One region of the Mesobacillus jeotgali genome, then DNA from elsewhere that is predicted to be linked to it. Evidence: predicted binding sites of a transcription regulator. Region 1 holds the regulator's gene; each other region holds the start of a gene.
The links. Region 1 encodes Rex, which represses fermentation and respiration genes when NADH is low (regulators of the CRP and FNR family bind a similar motif). Its sites were predicted from a motif close to TTGTGAAATATTTCACAA; they were not measured.

Region 1 (6,027 bases):
GGACAGATCCTTTTAAAAGTTTCTTTATAGCAGATTACATCATTCCGCCCATGCCGCCCATGCCGCTCATGTCAGGCATGCCGCCTCCGCCTTCTTCTGGAATGTCAGCAACTACAGCTTCAGTAGTCAAGAACATTGCAGAAACGGATGCTGCGTTTTGAAGTGCATAACGTGTAACTTTAGTTGGGTCAACGATTCCAGCTTCGATCATGTTTACCCACTCGCCAGTTGCAGCGTTGAAGCCTGTTCCGACTTCTTCGCGCTTCAAGCGCTCAACGATAACAGAACCTTCAAGGCCTGCGTTGTGAGCGATCTGGCGAACTGGTTCTTCCATAGCGCGAAGGACGATGTTAATGCCAGTTGCTTCGTCGCCTTCAGCCTGGATTCCAGCCACTTTGTTGTATACGTTAAGAAGCGCTACGCCACCGCCTGATACGATACCTTCTTCAACTGCTGCGCGAGTTGAGTTAAGAGCATCTTCAATGCGAAGCTTACGTTCTTTCAATTCAGTTTCAGTAGCAGCACCAACCTTGATGACTGCAACGCCGCCAGCAAGCTTAGCAAGGCGCTCTTGTAATTTTTCACGGTCAAATTCAGAAGTTGTTTCTTCCATTTGAACACGGATTTGGTTTACGCGGCTCTCGATTTGAGCACTGTCTCCAGCACCTTCAACGACTGTTGTATTTTCTTTTGTAACAACAACTTTAGAAGCGCGTCCAAGAGATGTGATTGTAGCAGACTTAAGGTCACGGCCAAGCTCTTCAGTGATCACTTCACCGCCAGTCAATGCAGCGATGTCTTCAAGCATAGCCTTACGGCGGTCACCGAAGCCAGGAGCCTTAACTGCTACTGCATTGAATGTTCCGCGAAGCTTGTTGACTACTAATGTAGCAAGTGCTTCACCTTCAACATCTTCAGCAACGATCAATAATGGCTTGCCTTGTTGGACAACTTGCTCAAGGACAGGAAGGATTTCTTGGATATTGCCGATCTTCTTGTCAGTGATCAGGATATATGGGTTTTCAAGAACAGCTTCCATTTTGTCAGAATCAGTTACCATGTAAGGAGATGCATATCCGCGGTCGAACTGCATACCTTCAACAACGTCCAATTCTGTAGTGAAGCCTTTCGATTCTTCGATTGTGATAACGCCGTCGTTGCCAACGCGCTCCATCGCTTCTGCAATCAATTGGCCAACTTCTTCGTCAGCAGCAGAGATAGCCGCAACCTGTGCGATAGAAGCTTTGCTTTCGATTGGTTTAGAAATAGCTTTTAACTCTTCAACAGCAGTAATAACAGCCTTTTCAATACCTTTGCGGATTCCCATTGGGTTAGCGCCGGCAGTTACGTTCTTAAGACCCTCGCGAATCATCGCTTGAGCAAGAACTGTTGCAGTTGTCGTACCGTCACCAGCAACGTCATTCGTCTTGCTAGCTACTTCAGCAACAAGCTTAGCACCCATGTTTTCGAATGCATCTTCAAGTTCGATTTCTTTTGCGATTGTTACACCATCGTTAGTGATTAGAGGTGAGCCGAATTTCTTCTCAAGAACCACGTTGCGTCCCTTTGGTCCAAGAGTTACTTTTACTGCATTTGCAAGAGAATCTACCCCGCGAAGCATCGCGCGGCGTGCTTCTTCACTGAACTTAATTTCTTTTGCCATTGTAAAAAACCTCCTCAGATTATTAATGTTTTAACGTTCTGTCTATAATCGCAGTGATTATTCTACAACTGCTAGAATGTCGTTTTCACGTAGGATCAGGTACTCATTGCCCTGGTACTTTACTTCTGTGCCTGCGTATTTTGAGAAGATAATGCGGTCTCCGACTGCAACTTCAAGAGCAACGCGCTCGCCGCTTTCAAGAACTCGGCCAGTTCCAACAGCTACGACTTTACCTTCTTGAGGTTTTTCTTTCGCTGTGTCGGGTAAAACGATACCGCTTGCAGTTTTTTCTTCAGACTCAACAAGCTCGATAATAATGCGATCTCCTAGTGGCTTGATCAAGTGAAACAACCTCCTCAAATTATATGTAGATTATTGTTTATTAGCACTCGCCTCAATAGAGTGCTAACACAATTTATATAATAATGAATCTCTATTTTTTTTGCAAGCGTGAAGCCTAACTTTTTTTATAAAAATTAACATCTAAATCTACCTACATGCCCTTCGACAGCAAGTACTATTTTTCGCGTACTCCACGGCAGCATGGCTAAAAAAGACCACCATAAAGAGTATGCCAGTTCACCGGAATTTTAACCAAAATGTTCACGAGACACCCTGATATTTGAACTTTCCTGATGATTACTAGTAAAATGGATAGATAGCATTCTTATAACAACTTTTATGGCATACACATAGACCGATCCGAATAGAAGGAGATTATCATATTGAAAAAGGAATACTGGTACGTCATTATCGCCTATATCGCCATGCAGCTTTCAAGCCTCATCGGCATCCCGATTGTTGCCTTTATTGGAGCTGCAATGGGAAAAAGCCTGGAAGAAATGGAGACACTCTCGATTCCCTACTGGCTCGTGATCAGCTTTTCGCTGACACTTGTGATTGTGCTCCTGCTGCTAAGGAAGGAACGCAGGACAGGTGCTGACCTGCGTGATGCTTCATCACCGGTAAGCTCAGCAGCCTGGGCTTTCGCTGGTGTCTTCCTTGCTCTGTTCGCCCAATCGATTGCGGCAAGCATCGAGAATATGATTGGAATCGAAATGGGCTCGGAGAATACACAGGAAATCATCAAGCTGATCGAAATGTTCCCGATTGTCATTTTAGTCAGTTCGATTATTGGCCCTATATTAGAGGAAATCGTCTTCCGAAAAATCATATTCGGCAGCCTGCATAAGAAAATGAATTTCTTTTTCTCAGCGCTCATAAGCTCTGTCATATTCGCGCTTGCGCATATGGAGCCGGAGCATGTGATCCTGTACTCAGCAATGGGATTCACCTTTGCTTTCCTTTATGTAAAAACAAAGCGGATTATCGTGCCAATCATTGCCCATGTTACAATGAATACAATGGTTGTACTGATTCAATCCGTATTTAGGGAAGACATTGAGAGAATGATAAAAGAAGCAGAGAAAATTCAAAGCTTTATTGGGGGATTTTAAGTTATGAAGCAATCGCCTTTATTTTCAGGCGTTGTCTACATCTTGTTAGGCAGCTTATTCACCTATTTCGCCATCCAGAATGTAAATGAGACAGGCTGGGGATTCTTTAGCTATCTGCTTGTAGCCCTTGCCACGTTCGACTTCGGGTCCGGCATCAGGATGATCATGTTCCATTTTAAACTTAAGAATATACAGAAAAAATAGCTCCTTCATCATGAAGGAGCTATTTTTTATTCTACCGATTCTGTTGTTTCAGTATCTGTTGGATAATGCTTTAAGAAATAAATCAATGACTGCAATTCAACCGCCAAATCAATGTGATGAATCCTGATGGACGCCGGCACATTCAGTCTCGCTGGTGTAAAGTTCAGGATTCCCTTGATATTCGCCTGCACCAATCGGTCTGTTATCGACTGTGCTACTGCTGAAGGAACAGTCAGGATTGCGACCTGGATACCTTCCTCGACGACAACCTTGTCAAGGTCATCCATGTGATACACTGCAACGTCACCAATTTTCGTGCCAACCTTGCCTGGATCCACATCAAAGGCGATCTCAATTTTCGTATTATTGTTCTTGGAAAAATTATAATTCAAAAATGCTGTTCCCAGATTTCCGACACCAATCAAGGCTACCTTCGTCAGTTCATCCTGGTCAAGCGTCTTTCGGAAAAAAGTCAGCAGGTAATTGACATTGTAGCCGTACCCCTTTTTACCCAGAGCTCCAAAGTAGGAAAAGTCCCTCCGGATTGTCGCTGAATCCACTTTTACCGCTTCACTTAATTCCGCGGATGACACCCTTTGCTTACCTGAAGAATGCAAGTTCAATAAGAACCGGTAATACAGTGGCAAACGTTTTGCGGTTGCCTGCGGAATCTTCATAGCATCATTCGTCATTCTCCATCCTCCACCCTGTCCGTATTTCTATCTCAACTTTTCTTCTCTCTTGAAATCACCGTTTTTACCGCCGGTTTTTTCAACAAGATACGTCTTGCCGATCACCATGCCTTTATCAACGGCCTTGCACATATCATAAACAGTCAGCGCACAAGCTGAAGCTGCTGTTAACGCTTCCATTTCTACACCCGTATTCCCTTTTGTTTTAACAGATGCAGCGATATTTAAAATATAGTCATTTCCATTTTGCTCCCATTCGAATGAAAGGTCAATGCCTGTTAATGGAATCGGGTGGCACATCGGGATGATTTCTGACGTTTTTTTCGCCGCCATGATGCCTGCTACCTGTGCCACTGCAAGGACATCCCCTTTTTTCATTTTATTTTCAGTGATTCTCACATATATATCTTCATTCACGGTTATGCTTGAATGGGCGACTGCAGTACGAACCGTCTCCGCTTTTTCACTCACATCGACCATCTTTGCTCTGCCCTCTTCGTTAAAATGCGTAAATTCTGCCATGTAAAAGCTCCTTTCTACCAAATGATACACTATTTTGTCAAACTTGTGTGTGAACTTTGTTTCAATGTTCACAATACAAAGGGAATTTTTTTATACCGTCCCACCTACCGCAGTTCGCACATATTGCCGTGCCTATATTAATGGGTTACACTATCTCTAAGGCAATAGAGGTGAAAAATAATGATTTTATTACAGGTTAATCAGCTATCAAAATATTTTGCTGCTGATCTTATTTTATCGAATATAAAGTTTGAAATACAGACCAATGACCGAGTAGCGCTTGTCGGCCGGAACGGGGCAGGAAAATCAACCCTGCTAAAAATCATCGCCGGGTACGAATCACATGACGGCGGCGAAATCATCCGCCCAAAAGGTACAACAATTGGCTATCTGGCCCAAAATACCGGTCTGGAGTCCGAGAAAAGCATCTGGGATGAAATGCTGGCTGTTTTTGACCATCTGCACAACATGGAAAAAGACTTGCGCAGACTTGAGGAAAAAATGTCGGATCCAGACATCCTGTCAAACGAGACAGAATATGAAAGAGTCCTAAAAGAGTATGACTTGCTGCAGGTCCAGTTCAAGGAAAAAGGCGGCTACCAATATGAAGCCGATATCCGTTCCGTCCTCCACGGGCTGAACTTCCATTCTTTTGATTATTCCACAAAAATATCCACTTTAAGCGGCGGACAGAAAACTAGACTCGCATTGGCGAAGCTATTATTGACCCGCCCGGATATTTTGATACTGGATGAACCGACGAACCACCTGGATATTGATACGCTTTCCTGGCTTGAGCAGTATTTGCAGGGCTATAACGGAGCCATCCTGATTGTCTCCCACGACCGTTACTTCCTTGATAAGGTCGTGAACCAAGTATATGAAATCTCCCGCCATCAGCTGTCGAAGTTTCCTGGCAATTACAGTTCATATTTAGAGCAGAAAGCCGCGAATTACGAACGCGACCTGAAGCTGTATGAGAAGCAGCAGGATGAGATCTCCAAGCTGCAGGACTTTATCCAGCGAAACCTGGCCAGGGCATCAACGACTAAGCGTGCCCAGAGCCGCAGGAAGCAGCTTGAAAAAATCGATCGGATGGACAGGCCAAAGGGTGATGAAAAGTCGGCATCGTTCAGCTTCCAAATCGAACGGCAGAGCGGCAATGATGTCCTGAAGGTGAATACACTATCTGTCGGCTATCAAAATGAAGTCGTATCTAAAAATATCTCCTTCAATCTTTCGCGCGGCGACAGCACTGCTCTGGTTGGACCAAATGGTGTCGGAAAATCAACCTTATTAAAAACAATCGTTGAAAAACTGCCTTCGATTACTGGCAATATTCAATACGGTTCCAATGTTTCGATTGGCTATTATGATCAGGAACAGGCAGAACTCAGTTCGAATAAAAAGGTCTTGAACGAACTTTGGGATGAATACCCCCTGAAGTCCGAAAAAGAAATCCGCACGGTACTAGGGAACTTTCTTTTCT
Region 2 (6,027 bases), 1.2 Mb from region 1:
CCGGTTCATCCTGTGCCTTATTTGCATACCAGGTCAAAAATACGGCAGATATATAGAGAACGGCAGTCAGACTAAGAACAACAATGCTCCAGGTCAATGGACTGGTGAACAGGGCCCAGTAGTCCAATTCGATCCCCGAGGCAGTCTCCTCCACAAAGCCTCCCTCTGAAATCGTCAGCACGATCGATAGTGAGGCAGGGATGAACAAGCCAGTGAGTCCATATAAATACGTGTATCTCTTATGCTTCAATCCTCCGTAAGTCGTGAACGCATAATAAGCCCCGCGGATCGCCAGCAAAACAACTCCAATGCTTGCCGGAACGAGCAGGATGGTTCCGTAGTAATATGCCGTTTTAGGAAAGAAGCCGACAATTCCTACGAAGAAAAACACAAGAAATACATTGGTGACTTCCCAGACAGGCGATAAGTATCGCTGGATGATTCCTGTGAGGATATGCTGCTTTCCCCTGAACAAGCTGTATGCATTGAAAAAACCTGCTCCAAAATCGATGGAGGCTACGATGACATATCCAAAGAGAAAGATCCAGAGCACCGATATCCCAATTATTTCAAGTGTCATCGAAACTCACCTTCCTTCTCCAGTTCCCTGTCTGCCAGTTCCTGTTCAACTGTATTTTTCCGGAACATCCTCGTTAATACTACGGTGCTGCCAATTGCCAGGATCAAGTATAAACCTGCAAACAGAATTAGCATCAAATCGACCTGTCCGCTTTTGGTAGCCGCATCCTCAACCTTCATAATTCCCCGCAGGATCCAAGGCTGCCTACCGACTTCCGCGAACCACCAGCCCAGTTCGATCGCCAGCATCGATAACGGTCCGCCGAAGACGATCAGCCAGCGGTACCATCTTGTTCTGATAAAACTCCATTTCATCCACACGCCCACAACATAGACAAGCGAAAGGGCCATCATCCACATCCCGATTGTCACCATTCCATCAAACAGATAATGGATGTACAATGGCGGAATCTCGTCTTCAGGGAATTCATTAAGGCCAATCACTTCAGCGTTAGGGTCGCTGTGAGCCAAGATACTCAGTGCATAAGGAATCTTAAGCGCATATTTTACTTCGCCGTCATCAAGAACACCATATAACATCAACGGCGCCCCCTCATGCGTCTCGAAGTGCCATTCTGCTGCTGCCAGCTTTTCCGGCTGGTATTCAGCGAGGTATTTTCCTGAAAAATCGCCGATGACCGCAGCGGCAATCGAAAAGATAAGGCCAATCTTCATCGTTAAAAACAATGCTTTTTTATGGTAGACATGATTCGATCCTTTTAAAAGCCGGAATGCGCCAATCGACGCGAGTACAAATGCTGAAGTCATATAAGCTGTCGCCAGCACATGTGCGACCTTCGTTGGCATCGCCGGATTGAACATCGCCAGAACCGGGTTGATATTGACCAGCTGGCCGTTAACAAGGTCAAAGCCTTGCGGCGCATTCATGAATGCATTGACAATCGTGATGAACACGGCTGAAAAAGAAGCCCCAACTGCCACCGGAATCAACAGCAGCAAATGTTTCTTCTGGTTTTCAAACCGGTCCCATGTATATAAGTATATTCCTAGGAAAATTGCTTCAAAGAAAAACGCGAACGTTTCCATGAACAGTGGAAGAGCGATGACATTGCCCGCCAGTTCCATAAAATTAGGCCACAGCAAGCTCAGCTGCAAGCCAATCGCCGTCCCGGTCACAACACCGACCGCTACAGTAATGACAAAACCGCGCGTCCATCTCCTTGCCAGCAGGATATAATGCTCATCCTGTTTCTTGATTCCCAGCCACTGAGCGATCATGATCATCAGCGGTATTCCCACTCCAATAGTGGCGTAAATAATATGGAAGGATAATGTAAGCTCCGTCAAGACACGGCTGAAAAAAACTGATTCTTCATTTCCCATTTTTCAATACCCCTTTTCTACCCAGCAAAAATTCTTCCGATAAAAGACAAACCCATGATTGCCGCCACAATAAAAGCAAGCCACATTAGCATTCTTTCTTGTTTTTTATACATAAAGTCACCTCTGGAGTTTGTTCACTAAATCACATTTTCGCGCAGCCTTTGACCTAATTCTTTATACATTATAAATGTGAGAGAAATATGTTATGTAATCCAATTTGGCGTCTTTCTTTTCATTCCCGTTCTCTGGCCTGTTAAAACGAAAAAAACAGTTTATTGTCAGTGTGAACGTTTAGTTATTTCAAGCTTTTCTTTATATCTTTGGAAAAACCAAATAACGGCTGCCACCCATAGGCCGCTTGCCAGAAAGCCGCCGATGATATCACTCGGATAATGGACACCTAAATAAACCCTGCTCAACCCAATCGCCAAGATCATAAAAGTGCTGAGGATGATGATAGTGACTCTCCCCAGCCAGGTTGGAACATTGCGCCAGAGCAGAAAAGCAAGGATGCTGTAAAACGAGAAAGCGTTCATCGCATGGCCGCTCGGAAAACTGTATCCCCCTATTTCAATCAGCCTGTGGAAATCCGGTCGTTCTCGATGAAAATACAGTTTCAGTAACCTGTTCAGAATCGGTGTAATATAAACAACAGACAGGAAAACAAGAATTTCCAGCCTGTGTCTTAACACATAAAAAAGGAATAGAAAAATGGGAATGGTCAAGATTACGATGAATTTTAAGGAGCCGATATAGGTAAAGAATTTCATCGCCGCAGTCAGACCCTCTGCTTCGAGCCCCTGGACCGCATCAATGACAACCTGGTCGAACACCAGCAAATGTTCCGCTTGTACCAGATAAGACATAAAGATAAAGCCGAATAACGAACCAAAAAAGGCAATTAAAAGCTGCAGATTGAACTTCATGAATCTTGTTCCCTCCCATGCATTCTAAATCACCCTTACTATTCCCAGTTCCGTTATTTTAAAAAGCCCTTTGGATGTTTACCTCATTAGCAAGTTAGTAACATTCATAAGCCAAACAAAAAAAGGGATGAATTCAATCATTCCCTTTTAAAATAACCGCCGGCCTCCCGACTGGATAATATTCAATTGTCCCGCATGCCTTCAGGCCAGCTTCATCTAAACAGTTCCTGCCGTCAAAGATGATTGGCTGCTTCATGACAGCCACTAATGCTTCGAATTCTAGCTGCCTGAACTGCTCCCACTCTGTGACGATGAACAGTGCATCTGCACCTTTTGCAGCCTCCATTGCTGAGTCCATATATGTGATGGCATCGCCGATGACTTTCCTTGCATTGTTTTCCGCAACTGGGTCGCAGGCTGCAACCTCAGCTCCAAATGCGGATAAGGCCTGTGCAATTTTGATCGACGGAGCTTCCCTCATATCATCCGTATTCGGTTTGAAGGAAAGGCCGAGCATGGCAATTTTCTTTCCCTTTAGCTCGCCGAAACGTTTCATGGCCTTATCAACAAGCAGCTTTTGCTGCTGGTCATTGATGGCAATCGTCTCTTCCAATAATGTGAACGGAATCCCCAGCTGCCTGGATGTGTGCAGCAACGCTTTTACATCCTTTGGAAAACAGGATCCGCCGTACCCTATTCCGGCCTTTAAAAAGGCCGATCCAATCCGCTTATCATAGCCCATTCCCTCCGCTACATCCTCGACGTCAGCTCCTGTGGCTTCACACAGATTGGCAATTCCATTGATAAAGCTGATCTTCGTTGCCAAAAAAGCATTGGAAGCGTATTTGATCATTTCAGCGCTTCTCACATCCGTCAATAAAAATGGCACATTCAGCGGCCGGTACATCTTTCGGATTTTTTCAGAGGCACCTTCATCATCAGAGCCTATGATAATCCTGTCAGCTTTCAAGGTATCCTGGATGGCTGATCCCTGCCGCAGGAACTCCGGATTGGAGACCATCTTGATTTCAACATTATTTTTCAACTGCCCTAGTAACAGTTGTTTCAAATATTCATTCGTTCCCACTGGAACCGTACTTTTTACGACGACAATACAATCCCGGACGATATGTTCAGCGAGGTCCTTTGCGGCTTGCTCAAGAAAGCTCATGTCTGCCTGCCCATCATCACTCTGAGGTGTACCGACGGCAATGATGATGATTTCCGCTTCCCTTAATCCTTGCTGATGAGAAGCAGTGAAAGTCAGTCTTCCTTCGAAGGAGTTTTTAACCAGAAGTTCTTCAAGTCCTGGTTCATAAATCGGGGACCTGCCTTGCTTGAGGATAGCGATTTTGCTTTCATCAATATCTATGCAGACGACTTCGTGGCCGATTTCAGCGAGGCAGACACCGGTGGATAATCCTACATAACCTGTTCCAAGTACAGCGACCTTCATGTCAGTCGCACTCTCTCTTCATGCCCGTCATCTCGTACACATCTTTTAAATACTGAATGACATCATCCCTGGTATCTTCCCTTTGCAGTGCAAAGTCCATCGTTGCTTTGATGAAACCGATTTTATCCCCGATATCATACCGCTTGCCCTCGAAGTTGTAGGCCAATACTGCCTGCCGTCTATTCAGCTCATTAATGGCATCGGTCAATTGCACTTCTCCGCCGTGGCCGGTGGGCAGCTGTGCCAGAACTTCAAAGATTTCCGGCCTCAATACATAGCGTCCCATAATTGCATAATTGGAAGGAGCCTTATCTTTTGACGGCTTTTCTACCAGCGAATCGATATAAAACAAGTTTGGTTCCAGGTTCGCACCCTTTGGCTTTACGATTCCATACTTGCTGACATCAGTATCTGGTACGCTTTGAATAGCAATGACAGAGCTATTGCAGTATTCAAATACGTTGATGATTTGCTTTAAGCATGGAATCTCTGACTTTACGATGTCATCTCCAAGCAAAACAGCAAATGGTTCATTGCCGATGAAACTCCTGGCACAAAGGATGGCGTGCCCAAGGCCGAGCGCCTCCTTTTGCCTGACATAATAGATTTTTGCCAAGCTGGATATAGTTTGGACCTCTTCTAAAATAGCAAGCTTATTCTTTCTTAGTAACGCATCTTCCAGCTCATAGGATTTATCGAAATGATCCTCTATCGATCTCTTTCCCCTGCCGATGATGATAATGATTTCCTCAATCCCCGAGGCGACTGCTTCCTCTACGATGTATTGGATTGTCGGCTTATCAACGATCGGCAGCATTTCCTTTGGCTGCGCTTTTGTTGCCGGTAAAAATCGTGTCCCGAGCCCGGCTGCCGGGATAATCGCTTTGCGGATTTTCATATGCTGCCTCCCTTTTGAATTCCATAGTCTTGTATATTCAAAAGGCCAAGCTCCCGTCACGTTAAAGGCCTACCAATTTGAAAATAGACTATAATTAGCTAGATTCCTGTCTATTCATGAAGAGGCCTGTAAACTTTTTTAATGAAGCGGGGCAGCAGCTTCGGAAGGATCTTCTTGCGCCTTTTCAACAGCACAGTCACCATCGCCTTTTTCTCTTCTTTCGTCATCATCCAATCATCAGGGATGGTAGAAACAATTTCCTCTATTAAAAAAATCGGGATCGTCTTGATTAACTCGAGGTATTCAATGAATTCCTCTTCTTTTTCAATAAAAGCTGCCATCATCCGCTGGGCTGCACTTTTCCTCAACCCTGTCGGCAAATTTCCGATGCTTGGAATCTCCCAATTATATGATCCTAGAATCTCGGCGTGGTCAATGATCCATAAATGATAGATATCCTTTGTATCTTCCTGTAAAAGAATATTTTTGCGTGTCCGATCCCTGTTGCCAAGCCAGTAATCAAGCAAAATGATTCCCGCCAGCGTCTCTGCATTCACAATCCCGGAAACATTTGTCACCTGGTGGCCGTCAAGGCAGTTCGGCACATACAAAGAGGCAAATTGAAACTGCGAAGGAGTAAATTGATCGTAATCAGGAATCATTTTAGCAAATTCCTCAGGGATTTCGACCAGCCTTGCAAAAGGAACAGGCAAACCGAGGTATCTTGCGAGGCAATAGGCTACCCATTCATTTGGCAAAGTCTTTTCAAAACCAGCCTGGAAAAATTTCACCACATAGTCTCTGCCATCATCGAAAGCGATGAG
Region 3 (6,027 bases), 740 kb from region 1:
ATAATCGGTATGGTCTCTGAAACCAGCTTCAAGGCCGATCATTGTAACGTCCTTATCCTGTTCTTTCACGATGACTGCCTTGCCCTGTGCTTCACTGTTGTTTTTCCAGTGGCCGGCTACAAAGAAGTCGGAGTTGTCATCGAATGTTGCGGATACTTCATCGTTATCGGTGTTTTCATACCAGACAGGGCGATAAACAAAACCGAGATCGTCCTCGCTATATCCTCCCGTCACACCTTGGCCGCTGTAATCAACTTTTGCAATACCATTGCTGCTGTAGCCTGCAACGACAATATCGTCATCAGTAAGTCCCAATGTCTTTGTCGCGAGGGAGGCACCAGCCCCAACTGCGATATATTTTCCGCCATTATTTAAAAATTCATCTACATTTGCTTTGAAACTATCAAACTGAGCTGGATTTTGGAATCCGAACTCTTTATTACCCGCGCGTGACTGAGTTTTGGCAATCAAGCCTTCCGTTCCGCTGTATACGAATACGTCGAAGCTGGAAAGACCTTGTTCTGCAACGTCTGAAGGAGTTACTTCAGTAACGGTGAAGCCAAGACGTTTCAGAGCGAGTTTTGTACCCGAGTGAGATTGAGCTTTGTTTATGCCGCCATCTTTTAGGATTGCGACCTTTAAGTCCCCAACCTCAACTGCTTCAGCCGGAACCTTTGTTGATTCAATGTGCAGTCCGGATTGCTTTACCGCTGCTGAAATTACGTTTGCAGCTGATTCTGTGTAAAAATTACCTTCAGAATCGCGTTTAACTGTAACCCCTTGCTGAAGGAGCGTATTCACCAGGTTAACAGCTTTTACTGAACTGTTCGGGATTAAGAATGGACCTTTACCAATGACAGAACCTTGCCCCTGGATTTGGTTCACTTTAGTCGCTGTCACATCAAACTCGCTTTGAACCGCAATCGCCTCGAATCCCCAGAGTTCCGGAAGGCTCCATGCTGAGATATCATACATGGCATCAACGTCTTCGGTGATGTCCTCGCCATCCCACAGCATCGTATTGGCTAGGCCAGCCTTTGCCTGGTCCATTTTTACTATATATGTGCCTTTTGGGTAAGACTTTCCGTCAGCAGTGAACGCCTTAGAAGCCTGGACGACTTCGATGTCGTTTTTCTGCAGATGATTAACTGCCTTATGTGTTACGGTTGGATCTTCGGAATCAACAGGCAGCACATAGGCAGTCGGGAAGAAGCCTTCTTCATGGAATGGGTGATCAAAATTGATGCCGCGCTTGAACATCTCAATCTGGTCCTTGATCATTTCCTGCTTGTTATCCGTAGCATTTTTCAATGCGCCCATGATGGCGTCATACATCCAGCGAACGCCGTCTTCATCATTTGTTGGCGCTTCAAGTGTGTGGCCGTAAGCACCATGGTACATTGCGTACATCGGAGTGAAGATTGGCGGATAATCATCCCAGCCTTCTGCGTCATCACGCTGCGGAATGTAGGTTCCTTCCATTGATTGATAGAGGCTGCCTGAGAAGTTTTCCTTGTCGGACATGATTTCATTTTCCATTGCTTTTGCCTGGTTCATTGCCCATTTTTCATACAAATCATATTCGTAATTAGGATTGTGTGGAACCGTACATGGTTCAATAAGACCCTGCTTGTTCGGTGCATAATTTTTTACATAGCCATGTGTATCAAGGAAGACCATCGGATTCCATTCCTTGATCAGTGCGACGGTTTCCTGGGTTTCTGGCTGTGACTGGGTGATGAAATCACGGTTCAGGTCGATTCCTTCACCGTTGAAACGTGTTGCATCAATCCGGCCATCAGGATTCTGGACAACATTGAAAATCAGGATGTTATTTTCGAGGATTTTCTTTGTTGTATCGTCATTTTCAAGAGCAAAGCGCTCAATCAGCTGCATGACCGCATCACTGCCGATAAACTCGGTACCATGGATGGATCCATTGATCATGATCGGCACTTTGAAGTCTGGGTTATTTTCAATCCAGTCCTGTGCCTTGCCAGGGTTCTTGAACATTTGTTTTCTTAATGCCTGAATTTTGCCAAACTTGCCCTGAGAGTCAGGTGCAGCTATCGTAACGACATAAAGGGGCTGTCCTGTTGATGATTGGCCCTTTACTTCTACCTTCACACGATTGGATTGCTTCTCGATTTGTTCAAGCTTGTCGCCAATTTCTGAGAATTTCATAAAATCATAGTTTTCACTGTTGAATAAGCTGCCGTCCTTTTCCTCATATGCATTTACATAATTCCACTTGAGTGACTCAGCGAGCGCGGGAGTCCATGGCGAGGATGCCAGCAAGCTTGCGGCGACTACACCAGAGATAATCTTTTTATGCTTCATATATGTATTCCTCCAAATTATATTTTGTATATTTATTCATAATAAGTATTAAAAATTATTTCGGCAATCGTACAATATTCCTAAATTTTAGTGCCGGTATCATAACCCTTGTTTCTGTTGAATTTTTGACTGGTTGGGAAATAAATCAGAATGAGGATATAGGAAGATAGTCACCAGGCAAAGGCAAATAAAAAAACAGGGCGAGTTGCCCTGTCTTACTGTGGCTGCATGGTTCGGTTGCGACGCTTGCGGTTCCACTGTCTTGCTTTATACTTCTGTTCGAGTTCAGCGACAGGTTTTGCAACAAGTGCGTTCTTGAATTCTACCGGTGTCTGTTTTACTGAAAAAACAACGGTATTGACAGCTTTCTTTTTCTTATCAAAATCAGTCATCAGCTTCTGCTGCTTAAACTTGAGTGAATCGGTTTCTTCTTTGATGGCATTCGTTTTGTTCTGTACCCGGGTCGCAGTCTCTTGAAGACTATCAATCGTTGGCTTGGCATCTTTATATGTTTTATAAACAACATAACCAAGATACCCCAGGGCTGCCACGATGACAGCGATACTTATATAGACAATGATCATGAAGCCTGCCTCCTTTTACATTTGCATCTAATCATTCCATTACAAGTACAATACCCAATTTAAGCTTTAACATAACTGCTATTCAAAAGAAAGGTGGAAATTGCTAATTTTGAAGTATTTGTGAAATGATGCACATAACAGACCGAAAGTGTGACGAACTTCACAAACAGGAGACTTAAATCACAATACAATTTATACATAGAGGAAATATCATTAATGAAAATTCCGGAACAGAAGCTTTTACCATGGGAGGACAAACGAGATGAAAAAGAAACTAGTCATGATAGGAAACGGAATGGCAGGAGTAAGGACGATTGAAGAATTGCTTAAACTTCAGCCAGATGGATATGAGATCACTATTTTTGGGAATGAGCCACATCCTAACTACAATAGAATTATGTTGTCCACTGTCCTTCAGGGAGATAAGTCAATCGAAGACATCATCATGAATGACTGGGATTGGTACAAGAATAACGGCATCAAGCTTTATACAGGGGAAGCAGTTGTCGGGATAGACAATCAGAAGAAGCAGCTGCTATCTGATCAGGGACGTCTTGTAGATTATGATGAGTTGATCATTGCAACAGGCTCAAGCTCGTTTATTCTTCCGGTACCTGGATCTGATAAACAGGGAGTAGTCGGATTTCGTGACATCCATGATTGTGAAATGATGATCAAAGATTCCAGGAAGTATAAAAAGGCAGCTGTAATTGGCGGTGGGCTGTTAGGCCTTGAAGCAGCTAGAGGGCTGCTGAATTTGGGAATGGAAGTCAATGTTGTCCATTTGATGCCGCATCTGATGGAAAGACAGCTTGATGAAACAGCTTCAGGAATGCTGAAAAAAGAGCTGGAAAACCAAGGTATGAATTTCTTGCTTGAAAAGCAGACAGCGGAAATTCTAGGAGACGAGAGAGTAACCGGACTCAGATTCTCTGATGGTTCCGAAATACAGGCAGATCTTGTCGTCATGGCTGTCGGCATCCGTCCTAATGTCCAGCTGGCCAAAGACAGCGGCATTTATGTCAACAGAGGGATTGTCGTCAATGATTATATGGAGACAGATATGCCGAATATATATGCCGTCGGGGAATGTGCTGAACATAGAGAAATCGTTTATGGCCTTGTGGCACCGCTGTATGAACAGGGAAAAGTACTTGCAGCTAACCTTGCGGGAATTCCGGCTAACCCTTATGAAGGAACGATTTGCGGCACTCAGTTGAAGGTATCTGGCTGTGATTTGTTCTCAGCAGGTGAAATCGGCGATGACGAAGGAACTAAATCAATCAAAGTCCACAATGAGTTTGATGGAATCTACAAGAAAATTGTCATTCGTGACAATCGGATTGCCGGGATTGTACTTTATGGTGATACAAAGGACAGCAACCGCCTGTTCAGGATGCTGACGAAAAGAGAAGACATCAGCGGAATGACAAGTGTCTCGATTCTTGAAGCAAATGGCTGCTGCGGCGGAGGAGAAGCAGGCGATGTAGCAGCGATGGCTGATGACGAGCTTGTCTGCGGCTGTAATGGTGTCACAAAAGGAACGATTGTCGACGCAATCCGTACAAATGAGTTGACTACTGTTGACGAAGTGGGTGGCTGCACAAACGCGGGCCGTTCATGCGGAAGATGTAAATCGCTCATATCCGATATCCTCGCATATACACTTGGCGACCAGTATGATACTTCGGTGAAAAAAGCAGGGATCTGCGGATGCACAACTTTAAGCAAAGACGAAATTGTTGCTGAAATCAGGGAAAAAGGCCTGACGAATGTCAGGGAAGTCATGAATGTTCTAGGATGGTCCCAGGAAGAAGGATGTTCAAAATGCCGTCCAGCGATCAACTATTACCTTGGTATGATCAATTTTGACGGCTATAAGGATGAACGAGATTCTAGGCTGGTTAATGAGAAAATGCATGCCAACATCCAGAAAGATGGGACATATTCCGTTGTTCCAAGAATGTATGGCGGTGTGACGACTGCTGCAGACTTGAAGAAAATTGCAGAAGTTGCCGAGAAGTACGACGTGCCTTTAGTAAAAATGACGGGCGGACAGAGGATTGGCCTATTCGGTGTCAACAAAGAGGACCTTCCTGCAATGTGGGAAGACCTGGGGATGCCATCAGGCTATGCGTACGGAAAAACATTGCGTACTGTAAAAACCTGTGTTGGCGAAAAGTTCTGCCGTTTTGGAACTCAGGATTCAATGGGACTTGGAATTGAGCTAGAGAAAAAGTTTGAGCGCCTTGATACACCGCATAAGGTCAAGATGGGAGTTTCTGCTTGCCCAAGGAACTGTGCGGAATCCGGAATTAAAGACATTGGCTTTGTAGGGGTCGATGGCGGCTGGGAAATCTATATCGGCGGAAATGGCGGAACAGACCTGCGTGCTGCTGATCTGCTTGATACCGTTAAGACAAAAGAAGAGGCAATGGAAATTACGGGGGCATACCTCCAATACTACCGAGAAACAGCTGCCTATCTTGAAAGGACGGCTCCTTGGCTTGAAAGGATGGGACTAGAACATGTTAAAGAAGTCCTCGCCGATGAGAGCATGAGAAAACAGTTAAACGAAAGACTGGATAAGACATTGGAGCGATATAACGAGCCGTGGCAGGAAGCAATCTCTGATAACGGAATAAAAGAAAAATACTATAAAGTACGAAACGTAACGGTTGAATAGGAGGATGGATGATGATGCAGGAAACAATGGTGAGAATCAAGCTGGCGGATTATGATTCCCTTCCTGTGGGGGCAGGGCAGGCAATCACAGTGAATGGCGAGAACATTGTCTTGTTCCGTATATCGAATGGAGATGTCAAAGCGGTTGAAAACCGCAGTCCCCACAGAAAAGGCGGCACCCTTGCCGATGCACTCGTAAGCGGGAAGTTTATCTACTGTCCAGTCTACGATCTGAAGATATCACTGGAAGACGGGAAAGTTCAGGCTCCGGATACAGGAGAAGTAAAAACGTATCATGTTGAAGTAATCGAAAATGAAGTGTATATAACAATATGACCTAAGAGGGGGAACTTTCCCTCTTCATAATTGAAAGGGCGGGAACACAATGGAAAAAGGAAGAGCTTATTTAGTCGGTGCA
Region 4 (6,027 bases), 570 kb from region 1:
CTTGTTTTTAACAGGGATTATGAAGTGCTGCTGCAGCTAAGAACTGATACTGGCAGGTGGGGGATTCCCGGAGGAGCGATGGAGCCGGGCGAAAGCTTTGAGGAAACAGCTCGCAGGGAATTGTTCGAGGAAACAGGGCTTCATCTTAAGACTCTGAAATTTTTGGATGTGGTTGCCGGTGAAGAGTATTATTTCCGATATCCAAATGGCGATGAAATCTATAACGCGATTGCCCTCTATGCTTGTGAGGAGTGGGATGGAAAGCTGCAGATGCTTGATTGTGAAAGCAAGGAGCTTCGTTTTTTTCCATTAAACAATCTGCCTTCGTTAACAGAGAGGCAAGAGCTGATTATAAAAAAGGTTAATGACAGCAGGTATCTGCCTGAATTCAGAGAAATCCATCTTAATGTGATTTTGGAGTGTGCCGAAGTGCTGGATCTGCAGAGAAAATCATACAAAATAGAAGCAGAGCTTATCGGTACAGATGAAATCCCTCCATTAAAAGAAACATTCGAGCAGCTTCAGGAGTGTGGCGAAACCTTTATTGGTTGTTATATAGAAGGCAGGCTCGCTGGGGCGGTCTCTTTTAAAAAAGAAGGAGAAGTAATCGATATCCATCGCATGATGGTTCACCCTGATTTTTTCCGCAGGGGAATTGCGCGAAAGCTAATTGCTAAATTAGAACAGATTGGCTGCTCTGAAATGATTGTTTCAACCGGGGCAGCGAACACACCAGCACTGAATCTATATCAAAAGCTGGGTTTTGAGCGCAAGCATGATTCAGTAGTGGGTAACGGACTGGTGATTGCCAATTTTAAAAAAGAGCGAATATGATTACTCTAAACAAAAGGACCCGGCAGCAGGCCTGGTCCTTTCAGCTTTACTCTTTAATTTTTACTGCGGTACCCGTAGCGATGCACATCATCATGCCTTCTCTTAATGTTTCAAAATCAAGGTCGACACCTATTACGGCATTCGCACCCAAACGGCGGGCTTTATCCTCCATCTCGCGAATGGCAATTTCCCGGCCTTCGGCGAGTTTGTTCTCATATGCCGAACTTCTGCCGCCAATCACATCGGTGACACTTGCCAGAAAGTCGCGCACCACATTGGCGCCCATGATAGCTTCCCCGGAAACAATACCCAGATAGTTCTCGACTTCTTTGCCTTGCAATGTTGAAGTTGTTGTTACGATCATGTTTATATTCCTCCTCAATTTTTTGTAGCCGGCTGTTAAAAAGCTGTGAATAACTACATATACGATTCCCTTTGAAAAAAGTTTCAATCAAAAAAAGAACCCAGCGATTATGCGCCAGGTCCTGCGATCATTTACACTTCATCTTCCTCTACGCGATTTTTGAATGCCTCCTGGACGACGAGGAATTCCTCATCTTCCTGTGCTTCGGTCTCAGGCCGCTTTGGTTTCAGTGCACCTGACGGCAGGTCGCCAGGATGGCCTTTTTTCTTGTGATTGAACTCTTTGCCTCTGCTCATTCATGAACCCTCCTTTCTTTGATAAAGCATAAGCTTCTGACACTTAGATTAGTGTCCAGCTCCAGCGCTTGTCGGAGCTGACCAAGGCGCTTTCGCTTTTCTTATCCAAAGTAGTTTTTCCTGTTGGAAGCTGAAATATAAAAAATCAATTGCATATGATTGTATAGAGATAAATTTTACTAAAGAAAGGGCGACTGAAATGGACGAAAAATTGTACGCTCAAGAGTTGGTTGAGTGCCCGACTGTTTTTTGCGCAAACCGGGATGACCAGGCTCCGCTTTTTACAGCAGATGCGTTGATAAATGGTGATATAAAAAAGATTAACCTTGAGGATTATCGCGGGAAGTGGGTTATTTTATTTTTCTACCCAAGCGATTTCACCTTTGTCTGACCGACAGAACTGGCGGCGGTCGCCGCTGTTTATCCTTATATTCAAGCTCTTGGTGCTGAATTGCTGGCCATCAGCACAGACAGTGTATATTCGCACAAGGTGTTTAAGGAAACTTCTCCATCATTGAAGAATGTTACGTATCCTATGGTAAGCGACAGGACACAGGTCATCAGCCGTGCTTACCGTGTTCTGGATGCAACGACCGGGGCCTGCTTCAGGACATCGGTTTTCATTGATCCAGAGGGCATTATCAGGGCAAAGCTCACATATCCAGGAAATGTCGGCCGAAACCTTCCTGAGCACGTAAGGATGCTGCAGGCTTTCGCGTATGCCAAACAAACAGGGAAGGGTGTACCGGCGAACTGGGTGCCCGGCCAGCAAGGAGTCAGTACAGACCCATCAAATATAGGGAATATTTAAGGCTTGCAGGTCCGGTTAAAGGGACCTGTTTTTTGTTATATAAAATTTGGATTATTAAAGACCAACTCAACAGTGGAGCATGTGCTTTTCTTGTCTGTGACCAGCATCACACTCAGTGGATAAAAATGTCACAAATTCTCTACAAAAATCTTCGATATCACTCACAAAGTTTTTTTAAAATAGAATTGAGATTATGTTAAAAATTTCACAAACATTAAATAGGGAGGTACCAAAGATGGATGAGGTCCTGATATTAAGCCGGATCCAGTTTGCTGTAACTGTGTTTTATCACTTTTTATTTGTCCCATTAACAATTGGTTTAGTTATTCTCGTTGCCATCATGGAGACAAAGTATGCGCGCACCCTGGACCAGAACTATAAGCGAATGGCCGATTATTGGGGAAAACTGTTCGCTATCAACTTTGTGCTTGGTGTGATTACCGGCATCACGATGGAATTCCAGTTTGGCACGAACTGGTCTGAGTACTCAAAATATATGGGGGATATTTTCGGATCACCACTTGCCATTGAAGCTTTGGTCGCATTTTTTCTTGAATCAACCTTCATGGGGATTTGGCTTTTCGGCAAGGATAAGTTTTCACCGAAGCTGCGGGCTTTTTCAATCTGGATGGTCGCTCTTGGCACGAATATTTCTGCGCTCTGGATCATTACCGCCAATGGTTTCATGCAAAATCCGGTCGGCTATGTCCTGAAGAACGGACGTGTCGAGTTGAACAGCTTCTCGGAGCTCGTCACCAATCCGTATGCCTGGTATATGTTTGTACATACAGTTGTGAGTGCCTATATTGTCGGGGCGTTCTTCATGATGGCCATCAGTGCCTACCACCTGCTCAGGAAAAACGAAACGGCATTTTATAAAAAGTCATTCAAATACGGTCTGGCAATGGCGTTGTTTTCTGCCACTCTGACGCCATTTATCGGCCACCAGTCGGGGGTGTTCGCGGCTAAAATGCAACCGGCAAAAGGAGCGGCTATGGAGGCAGTCTGGGAGACGCAAAAGGACATGCCATTCCATCTCATCCAGATTCCCGATCAGGAAAACGAGCGTAATGCATTTGAGGCAATCAGCATACCGAAATTGGGCAGCTTCTTCTACACCAACTCCTTTGGTGGGGAAGTCACTGGTTTGAAAGACATTCCCAAGGATGAACGACCGAACGTGGAACTGGTCTTTTACGCGTTCAGGGTCATGGTCGCTCTCGGAGTCTTTTTCCTTGTTGTTTCCTGGTACGGCTTGTACCTTTATCGGAAAAACAAACTGGAGAACTCACCAAAATACTTGAAGCTGGTCCTATATTCTGTACTGCTTCCATACCTGGCGATCAATGCCGGCTGGATGGTAGCAGAGGCGGGACGACAGCCATGGGTTGTGTACGGATTGATGAAAACATCGGAGGGTGTGTCGCCAATCGCAATGTCTCAGGTGGTATTCTCTTTGGCGGCTCTCGTCATTTTCTATACGGTTCTTCTGATAGCAGATGTTTATTTGATCATTAAATACGCGAAAAAAGGTCCGGAATCAGAAGTTAAATATGGCCTTAAAGGAGGCGTGAAGCATGTCTCATGATACACTGGCAATCATTTGGTTCGGTTTGTGGGGATTGATTTGGACGGTTTATTTTATCCTCGATGGTTACACGCTTGGTACTGGGATGCTGTTCCCGTTCATTGCTAAAAACCGCCAGGAGCGTAACCAGCTCCAGGAGGCTGTCGGACCGTTCTGGGGCGGGAATGAGGTCTGGCTGATAACAGCTGGAGGAGCGACATTTGCGGCCTTCCCGGCTGTCTATGCGGACATGTTCAGCTTTTTGTATACGCCATTGTTCCTGGTGCTGATTGCTTTGTTCATTCGGGCAATCGGACTTGAATTCATGCATAAGGACGACAACCCGCTATGGCAGGCAGCGTGCAAATGGGGCTTCTTCACCGGAAGCTTTTTGATCGCTTTCTTATTCGGCGTCACCTTTGCCAACCTGTACCGTGGTTTATTGATCGGCGCAAATGGTTATGAAGGGAATTTGTTCAGCCTGTTGAACGGTTACGGCATTTTGGGAGGACTGTTGTTTGTCTCCTTGTTCCTTCTATCTGGATCTCTATGGATACAGCTTAAGACAGCAGGACAAACTGCGGTCCGGGCTTACAGATTATCCCGGATTTTGGCTGGTGTGGCTCCAGCGATGCTGTCACTTTTCTTTCTGGCAACAGTGAACAGGACGCCCTTGCTGGATAATTACTCGCAGCAACCGGTCCTCTGGGTTGTGCCGGTAATCGCACTGGCTGCGATGCTCGCGGCAGTCTACTTTATTTTTAAAAAGAAAATCGGCTATGCTTTTACCGCTGTCTGCGTGACGATTTTTACCAAAATGGCCTTCGGCTTCGTCGGGATGTTCCCGAACATGCTGCCATCGAAGATAGACAATGCCTACAGCGTGACACTTTTTGATGCTGCAGGCAGCAAGCTCAACTTGACTATCATGTTCGTCGTTGCAGTCATTTTCGTGCCAATTATCATTGCTTACCAGTCATGGAGCTACACACTTTTCAAGGATAAAATCTTAAAGGAAAGTGCAAAAGGATATCAATAAGGAAAGGCGTCTGGGTGACCAGACGCTTATTAAATTTTGTGGAACGGGTTTCCAGCGGGGAGAGTTTCAAGATGGCTGATAGAAAGTGGATAATAGACATTTCCGGAGCATCGAGATCTTAAAATGTCTATTGGAAAGGATTTACTAGACATTTCCAGCAAAGAGCTGCCTCAAAATGTCTAATAAAAGGGGTTTAATGGACATTTCCAGCAAAGAGCAGCAGCAAAATGTCTAATAAAAGGGGATTAATGGACATTTCCAGCAAAGAGCAGCAGCAAAATGTCTAATAAAAGGGGTTTAATGGACATTTTCGGCAAGGAGCAGTCTCAAAATGTCTAATAAAAGGGGTTTAATGGACATTTCCAGCAAGGATCAGTCTCAAAATGTCTAATAAAAGAGATTTAATAGACATTTCTGGCAAGGACAGGCTACGAAATGTCTATTAACTATTCTCCTCGGGTTTAGTACGAATTCACCTGCATAAATAAATGAGACCTACCAGCACAATGATAGGTCTCAAAATACAATCAATATTCTGTTATGGTTGGTTTAAGTTTGGGTCTATCCAAGTTTTTTTCCTTGTGTGCTTTAACAGGATTTTCTGTCAAGAGATAACCAGCATAAGCTTTGTTCCACTTTTTGATTGCCAGATAAGATAGTAAGGCTGTTATCCCAAGTATACCTGCGATGATTGGCCAAAATGCTGAAGAAACATAACCCCCATCGTAGGCTAATCCAATTGGCGAGAAGACGATATACAAGATCGCTACAAGCGCTAGCAGGACAACAGATACAGGCAAGGAGTATTTCCATGGTACCATGTCGACTGCTGCCTCGGAGCGGAACGTATATGGCTTTGCTGTTGGTTTCCACAATCCGATAGCGATCATGATTGCCACTTCAACGACAAACAAGATTGCGTAAATGTGGATAAAATGAATTGGTATAGCAAAATCGAACAGATGCTGCGTACCCCAAACGAGCATATAGTAAGTGATCACGTGGAAGATGATCACGACTTTGGCTGCAAGCGCGGGTACTCGTTTTGTGAAAATCCCGACGAGCAGGATGACGATGATTGGAATATTGAAAAAGCCTGTGAACCTTCTGATCAAA

Region 2: FOF60_RS19785 (cytochrome ubiquinol oxidase subunit I) is a predicted target of Rex. The motif match lies at 2,054-2,071, and genes of this name have one in related genera.
Region 3: nirB (nitrite reductase large subunit NirB) is a predicted target of Rex. The motif match lies at 3,043-3,060, and genes of this name have one in related genera.
Region 4: FOF60_RS04150 (cytochrome ubiquinol oxidase subunit I) is a predicted target of Rex. The motif match lies at 2,499-2,516, and genes of this name have one in related genera.

Annotation. Positions count from the first base shown of each region.
Region 1 is NZ_CP109811.1:248,872-254,898, reverse strand. It holds gene groL (chaperonin GroEL) at 35-1,663, opposite strand; gene groES (co-chaperone GroES) at 1,721-2,005, opposite strand; gene FOF60_RS01390 (CPBP family intramembrane glutamic endopeptidase) at 2,389-3,120, shown strand; gene FOF60_RS01385 (YdiK family protein) at 3,124-3,324, shown strand; gene FOF60_RS01380 (redox-sensing transcriptional repressor Rex) at 3,351-4,016, opposite strand; gene moaC (cyclic pyranopterin monophosphate synthase MoaC) at 4,044-4,538, opposite strand; gene abc-f (ribosomal protection-like ABC-F family protein) at 4,719-6,027, shown strand, end outside.
Region 2 is NZ_CP109811.1:3,859,986-3,866,012, forward strand. It holds gene FOF60_RS19780 (cytochrome d ubiquinol oxidase subunit II) at 1-580, opposite strand, end outside; gene FOF60_RS19785 (cytochrome ubiquinol oxidase subunit I) at 577-1,923, opposite strand; gene FOF60_RS19790 (phosphatase PAP2 family protein) at 2,202-2,849, opposite strand; gene FOF60_RS19795 (UDP-glucose dehydrogenase family protein) at 2,983-4,305, opposite strand; gene galU (UTP--glucose-1-phosphate uridylyltransferase GalU) at 4,307-5,203, opposite strand; gene FOF60_RS19805 (HipA family kinase) at 5,314-6,027, opposite strand, start outside.
Region 3 is NZ_CP109811.1:988,443-994,469, forward strand. It holds gene FOF60_RS04925 (M14 family zinc carboxypeptidase) at 1-2,340, opposite strand, end outside; gene FOF60_RS04930 (DUF948 domain-containing protein) at 2,556-2,924, opposite strand; gene nirB (nitrite reductase large subunit NirB) at 3,187-5,610, shown strand; gene FOF60_RS04940 (nitrite reductase (NAD(P)H) small subunit) at 5,625-5,945, shown strand; gene cobA (uroporphyrinogen-III C-methyltransferase) at 5,995-6,027, shown strand, end outside.
Region 4 is NZ_CP109811.1:822,102-828,128, forward strand. It holds partial or broken gene FOF60_RS04125 (NUDIX hydrolase) at 1-360, shown strand, start outside; gene FOF60_RS04130 (GNAT family N-acetyltransferase) at 430-834, shown strand; gene FOF60_RS04135 (YbjQ family protein) at 881-1,198, opposite strand; gene FOF60_RS04140 (hypothetical protein) at 1,330-1,494, opposite strand; gene FOF60_RS04145 (peroxiredoxin) at 1,694-2,305, shown strand; gene FOF60_RS04150 (cytochrome ubiquinol oxidase subunit I) at 2,541-3,893, shown strand; gene cydB (cytochrome d ubiquinol oxidase subunit II) at 3,883-4,911, shown strand; gene FOF60_RS04160 (solute:sodium symporter family transporter) at 5,439-6,027, opposite strand, start outside.